2 regions of the Gordonia sp. GONU genome follow, and region 1 is predicted to be linked to the other one. Evidence: riboswitches for the same ligand, from Rfam matches in the RefSeq annotation. Region 1 holds a riboswitch; the other holds the start of a gene.

Region 1 (3,406 bases):
CAGCTCATCCCGATGACCTCCTCGCGCATACCCGCGGGCAGCGGACGGCCGAAGTGTTCGGTGATGGGGTCGGCCGACGGCGCGGTCGCGTGTCCGTGTCGTGAGAAGGATGGGTGAGGCAGATGAAGAGGATGCATCTCGAAAGCCGATTTCGGTCGAAGAACAGGTGACCGACAAGAGCGCGCAACCGACCCGCAGCGGGGGGTCGGTCAGAATCAGACCCCGCTGCGGCGGGTTACGAGCGCGCGCTTGATGCACATCATGATCGGTCCAGCCTAGACCTCTGTGGCGAGTGCGGCAAATGGATTCCACCGCTGAGATCTGCCCCGGTAATCCGCCCCTGAAATCGACCCCTGGAACACGCCCTCCAGAGCGTGACCGGTGACGATATGCACGTGGAGCCGCCCCGGAGGGCGCTTTACCGGAGCGGATTTCCGGACCCGGGCGCTACAGCCGTGCGAGGAGTTCCGCGGCCGCCGCAGCAGGGTCGGCGGCGGCCGTGATCGCCCGGACCACGACGATGCGGCGCGCTCCGGCGGCGGCCACCTCCGGCACCCGCGGGGCATCGATGCCGCCGATCGCGAACCACGGCTTGTCCGGAGTCCCGGGTTCGGACATCGCCGCGGCGGTCGTCGACACCAGATCGAGCCCGGCGGCGGTCCGACCCGGTTTGGTGGGGGTGGTCCAGCACGGGCCGACGCAGAAGTAGTCGACGTCGGGGTCGGCGGCCGCTGCTGCAGCTTGCCCGGGGTCGTGGGTGGATGCACCGACGATCGTGTCGGGGCCGACGATCCGGCGCGCGACCCGTGGCGGCAGGTCACCCTGTCCGACATGGAGGACGTCGGCGCCCGACAGTGCGGCGATGTCCGCGCGGTCGTTGACCGCGAGCAATGCGCCGTGGGCGTCGACGACGTCCCGCATCGCGGCGAGGATCTCGAGCTCCTCGCGGGCTTCGAGAGTGCCGAACTTCTTCTCCCCGGGTGACCCCTTGTCGCGAAGCTGCACGATGTCGACGCCGCCGGCGAGGGCGGCGTTCACGACCTCGAGCAGGTCGCCGCGTTCACGCCGCGCGTCGGTGCACAGGTAGAGCCGGGCGGAGTCCAGGCGGCGGCGCAGTTCGCGAGCACGCGATTCGGGGGCAGTCGTCACGGCGACCAGGCTAGCCGCGCCGGTGCGGGCCGGGCGTAGGGTGGACCGCGAGAACACACGGGAGCCCGGACCGGCCGGGCTGAGAGTGCGGACCCTCCGCTGACCGTCGAACCTGATCCGGGTCATTCCGGCGAAGGAAGGTGATCTGGCGTGAGCCATGTTGTCGAGGAACAACCCCACCCGGAGCAGCCCGAGCGTGCGCTGACCGTCGTCGGCGGTGGCGTGATCGGTCTGACCTGTGCGCTCGCTGCCGCCGATGCGGGCTGGCAGGTCCGCGTCGTCGACGCCGGGCACGAGGAGCGGGCGTCGTGGGTGGCGGGCGGCATGCTCGGTTCGCTCGGCGAGGGGCATCCGGGTGAAGAAGCGGCGCTCGCGATGTCGGTGCAGTCGGTGCGGCGCTGGCCGACGCTGGTGAAGCGGCTCGGCGACCCCGCGATCGTCACGGCCACCGATTCCCTGTTCGTCGCCGCGTCCGCCGCCGACGCCGAGTACCTGCAGCATCTCGCGGACTTCGTCTGGGCCGAACAACCGCGGACCGACGCCACGCTCAGCACGGTCACGGGTCGCGAGATCCGTTCGCTGGAGCCGTCGTTGAGTTCGCGGCTCGTCGGTGGCTACCGGGCGGTCGGCGAGTGGTCGATCGACAACCGTCGTCTGCTGGCGACTCTGCGCAGCGTAGGGGCCGCCGCGGGGGTGCGGTTCACCGAGGCGCGGGTGGGCAGCCTGGCCGACGTCCACGAACATGCCGGCCCGCGGGACCAGATCCTTGTCGCCGCCGGACTCGGCACGGTGGAACTGCTTCCCGACGTGCCGCTCCACGCGGCGAAAGGGGAGATCCTGAGACTGCGTCGGACGCGGTGGTCGGTGCCGCCGCCCGGGCATGTGGTCCGTGCCCGGCTCCACGGCCGAGCGGTGTACCTGGTGCCGCGCGAGGACGGGATCGTGGTCGGCGCAACGCAATACGAGGCCGGGGGCTTCGGTGACCGCACCCCGCAGGCGGGTGGTGTCGCCGATCTGCTCGCCGACGCCATCGAGGTCATGCCGGGTCTGCGCACCTACGACCTGGTGGAGGCGGGTGCCGGACTGAGGCCCTGCACCGCCGACGGGTTACCGATCGTGAAGCGGGTCGACGACCGCACGGTGGTCGTGACCGGGCACGGCCGCAACGGCATCGTCCTCGCGCCGGGCACTGCGGACAACGTGCTGGGAATTCTGGAAGGAGCATGACCGTGACCATCACCGTGAACGGAGAGAACCTCGACGTCGGCGACGACGTGTCGGTGGGGGAAGTCGTCGCCCGCCTCGGCCTGCCGGACCGGGGGATCGCGGTGGCCGTCGACGGTGCGGTCGTCCCGCGCGGACAGTGGTCGCAGCACACGATGACCACGGGCGCGGTCGTCGAGATCGTGACAGCGGTGCAGGGTGGCTGAGTCCGAGGTCGTCGACGTCGCCGGCGGTTCCGACGCCGACCCGCTCCGGATCGGCGGGCGCGAGTTCTCTTCTCGTCTGATCACCGGAACCGGTGGCGCGACAAACCTCGCGAGCCTGGAGCGGGCCCTCGTGGCGTCGGGAACCGAACTCACGACCGTGGCGGTGCGTCGCGTCGACGCCGCGTCCGGGACCGGTGTCTTCGACCTGCTGCGCCGTCTCGGCATCGCGGTCCTGCCCAACACCGCCGGCTGCCACACCACCGCCGAAGCGGTGCTCACCGCGCAGCTGGCCCGGGAGGCGTTCGAGACGAACTGGGTGAAACTCGAGGTGGTGGCCGACGAGCGCACCCTGATGCCGGATGCCGTCGAACTCGTCGACGCCGCGGCCTCGTTGGTGGCCGACGGCTTCGTGGTGCTCGCCTACACCAACGACGACCCGGTTCTCGCCGCGCGACTCGCCGACCTCGGTGTCGCCGCGGTGATGCCGCTCGGTTCGCCGATCGGCACCGGACTGGGAATCCTCAACCCGCACAACATCGAGATGATCGTCGACCACTGTGCGACCGCCTCCGACGACCCGCTCCCGGTCATCCTCGACGCGGGTATCGGCACCGCCAGCGATGCGGCCCTCGCCATGGAACTCGGTTGCGACGGGGTGCTTCTCGCGACCGCGGTCACACGTGCGGAGAATCCCGAGCGGATGGCCTCGGCGATGCGGCATGCGGTGATCGCGGGCCGCCTCGCGGCGCGGGCGGGGCGGATTCCGAAGAGGTTCTGGGCGCAGGCGTCGTCACCGATGCCTGATCACGCGTGACCCGAATCGAGTT
Region 2 (3,406 bases), on a different contig from region 1:
CCCGCGGCCCACAACTTCCCCCTGTGCTGCCCGGGCATCCTCGGCGTCCTCGGCGTCGGCGGCCACGTCGTCTTCACCGACAACCCCAGCCCCGACCACACCTTCGACCTCATCGAACGCCACCGCGTCACGGTGACCGCGCTGGTCCCCGCCCTCGCGCAGCTGTGGTGCGCGGCGACCGAGTGGGAACCCGCGGACATCAGCTCCCTGCGACTCCTCCAGGTCGGCGGCGCCAAGCTGGCCCACCCCGACGCCGTCGCGCTCGACGAGGCGCTCGGCGACGTGGTCCAGCAGGTGTTCGGCATGGCCGAGGGGCTCATCTGCTACACCCGGCCGGACGAACCGCGCGATCTCGTCCACGAGGTGCAGGGTTCACCGATGTCCGAGTTCGACGAGGTGCGCGTCGTCGACGAGCAGGGCGCCGACGTTCCCGACGGCGAAGAGGGCGAACTGCTGGTGCGCGGCCCGTACACGATCCGCGGGTACTACCGGGCCGACGCCCACAACGAGAAGTCCTTCACCCCCGACGGCTTCTACCGATCGGGGGACAAGGTGACCCGACTGCCCTCCGGACACCTGTCGGTGACCGGCCGCATCAAGGACACCGTCGTCCGGGCCGGCGAGAACGTCGCTGCCGACGACGTCGAGGAGAACCTGCTCGCACACCCGTCGGTGCGACAGGTCGCGGTGGTCGGACTGCCCGACGATGCGCTCGGTGAGAAGATCTGCGCCGCGGTCGTGCTCTCCCACGACCATCCGCCGGCCCAGCCGCTCGAACTGGCCACGCTCCGCACGTTCCTCGCCGACCGCGGCCTCGCGTCGTTCAAGCTCCCCGACGTGGTCCGCATCGTGCGGTCCCTGCCCGTCACCGCCGTCGGCAAGATCGACAAGAAGGTCCTGCGTACGACGCTGCTGGCGGGATGAGCCGGTTGAGCCGCCCGTCCCGCTGGTTGAGCCGCCCTTCCCGCTGGTTGAGCCGCCCTTCCCGCTGGTTGAGCCGCCCTTCCCGCTGGTTGAGCCTGTCGAAACCTCACACGGGCGCGAGCTCCACGATTCCCGGGTGATGGTCGAGGTAGTCCTTGGTGAACGAACACACCGGCCGGATCCGCGCGTTGTGTTCACGGGCGAAATGGATGACCGTCCGGGTGAGACGCGTCGCAAGCCCGTGGCCGGTGTACTCGTCGTAGAGCACGGTGTGCAGAACGGTGATGGTCGTCTGGCCGTCGACGGTCTCCATCGAATAGCCGAGTACGCCGACGAGATCGCCCGCAACCCAGAGTTCGAACCGTTCGCGGTCGGGATTGTGCACCACCTGAGCGATCTGCTGCAGGATGGACCTCGCCGATTGCGGCGGTCGATGCCGGTTCTTGCGTAGCACCTACACCTCCTCATGTCGTCACCGTCTGCGGGTCACCGGCATCACGCCACTTCTTGACGTTCGGCCCCCTGTGACTAGGGTCACACCCTACCTTACGGATCCGTAACTGCTGAGAAAGGGTCTCGATCTGCCTGGCATCGGGTGGCTGCTCCGCGGACGTTGTATGGTGGCGAGCGCAACACAACTACACACCGCGGGGGCTCTCACGATGACCGAGGGCTGAGATGGCGACGGGCGGTCGCCGACCGCTCGAACCTGTCCGGGTAATGCCGGCGTAGGGAGACCATCATGGGCACACGTGTATCCACCACACCCACCACTGCAACCTTCGAAGACGGCGGACTGACCACGGGACCGATCGAGGGCAGTTCCAAGCACTACCTCGCCGTCGATCATCTCCGCGTACCGCAGCGTCGGATCCACCTCACCAACGGCGAACACCTCGACGTCTACGACACCTCGGGTCCGTACACGGACACCGAAACCGAGATCGATGTGGAGCGCGGACTGCCGAAGACCCGCGACTCGTGGCACCGCCCGGAACCGATCGACGGCGCGAGCACCCAGCTCGCGTGGGCACGAGCGGGGATCATCACCGACGAGATGCGGTTCATCGCCGCGCGTGAGGGCGTCGACGCCGAACTCGTCCGCTCCGAGGTGGCCATCGGTCGCGCGGTGATCCCGGCCAACCATCGTCACCCCGAATCGGAGCCGATGATCATCGGCAAGCGGTTCGCGGTGAAAATCAATGCGAACATCGGGAATTCGGCGGTGCGCAGCTCGATCGCCGACGAGGTCGAGAAGATGGTGTGGGCCACGCGTTGGGGCGCCGACACGATCATGGACCTCTCGACCGGCGCCGACATCCACACCACGCGCGAGTGGATCCTGCGCAACTCCCCCGTACCGGTCGGCACCGTGCCCATCTATCAGGCACTCGAGAAGGTGAACGGCGATCCGGTCGCCTTGACGTGGGAGATCTACCGCGACACCGTGATCGAGCAGGCAGAGCAGGGCGTCGACTACATGACGGTGCACGCCGGGGTCCTGCTCCGCTACGTGCCGCTGACCGCCCGGCGGGTCACCGGAATCGTCTCCCGAGGCGGTTCGATCATGGCCGCCTGGTGTCTGGCTCACCACGAGGAGTCGTTCCTGTACACGCACTTCGACGAACTGTGCGAGATCTTCCGCCGCTACGACATCACCTTCTCCCTCGGCGACGGACTACGGCCGGGGTCGATCGCGGACGCCAACGACGAAGCCCAGTTCGCCGAACTGCGCACCCTCGGCGAACTCACCACCATCGCCAAATCCCATGGCGTGCAGGTGATGATCGAGGGACCCGGACACATCCCGATGCACAAGATCGCCGAGAACGTGCGCCTGGAGGAAGAACTCTGCGAAGAGGCACCCTTCTACACACTGGGTCCCCTGGCCACCGACATCGCACCCGCCTACGACCACATCACCTCCGCGATCGGTGCGGCGATGATCGCCCAGGCGGGAACGGCGATGCTCTGTTACGTGACGCCCAAGGAGCATCTCGGGCTGCCCGACCGCGACGACGTGAAGGTCGGCGTCATCACGTACAAGATCGCGGCCCACTCCGCAGACCTCGCGAAGGGGCATCCCCGGGCACAGGAACGTGACGACGCATTGAGCAAGGCGCGCTTCGAGTTCCGCTGGATCGACCAGTTCAACCTCGCCCTCGACCCGGACACCGCCCGCGAGTACCACGACGAGACCCTGCCGGCCGAACCCGCGAAGACAGCTCACTTCTGCTCGATGTGTGGTCCCAAGTTCTGCTCGATGCGGATCTCCGCCGACGTGCGCGCCTACGCGGAGGAGAACAACCTGGTGACCGCCGAGGACATCGACCGCAAGATCGCCGAGGGCATGGCCGCGAAGTCGGCCGAGTTCGCCGAGGGCGGCAACCGCGTGTACCTGCCCCTCGAGGCCAGTCGAGGCGGTTCCGCGTGACCGGCCAGCCACCGCAAGGCCACGGGTACCTCGAATTGCTGCCCGTCG

Evidence for each region. Region 1 has a riboswitch for thiamine pyrophosphate ahead of thiO (glycine oxidase ThiO). Riboswitches for the same ligand answer to the same signal wherever they lie in the genome.
Region 2: linked by a shared signal. The riboswitch ahead of thiC (phosphomethylpyrimidine synthase ThiC) and the one ahead of thiO (glycine oxidase ThiO) in region 1 are both predicted to bind thiamine pyrophosphate.

What each region holds. Positions count from the first base shown of each region.
Region 1 is NZ_JANRHB010000044.1:24,154-27,559, forward strand. It holds gene NWF34_RS23460 (hypothetical protein) at 1-8, opposite strand, end outside; gene thiE (thiamine phosphate synthase) at 448-1,149, opposite strand; TPP riboswitch at 1,197-1,306, shown strand; gene thiO (glycine oxidase ThiO) at 1,300-2,376, shown strand; gene thiS (sulfur carrier protein ThiS) at 2,379-2,579, shown strand; gene NWF34_RS23480 (thiazole synthase) at 2,572-3,393, shown strand.
Region 2 is NZ_JANRHB010000016.1:67,773-71,178, forward strand. It holds gene NWF34_RS15530 ((2,3-dihydroxybenzoyl)adenylate synthase) at 1-924, shown strand, start outside; gene NWF34_RS15535 (GNAT family N-acetyltransferase) at 1,031-1,378, opposite strand; TPP riboswitch at 1,562-1,676, shown strand; gene thiC (phosphomethylpyrimidine synthase ThiC) at 1,667-3,358, shown strand.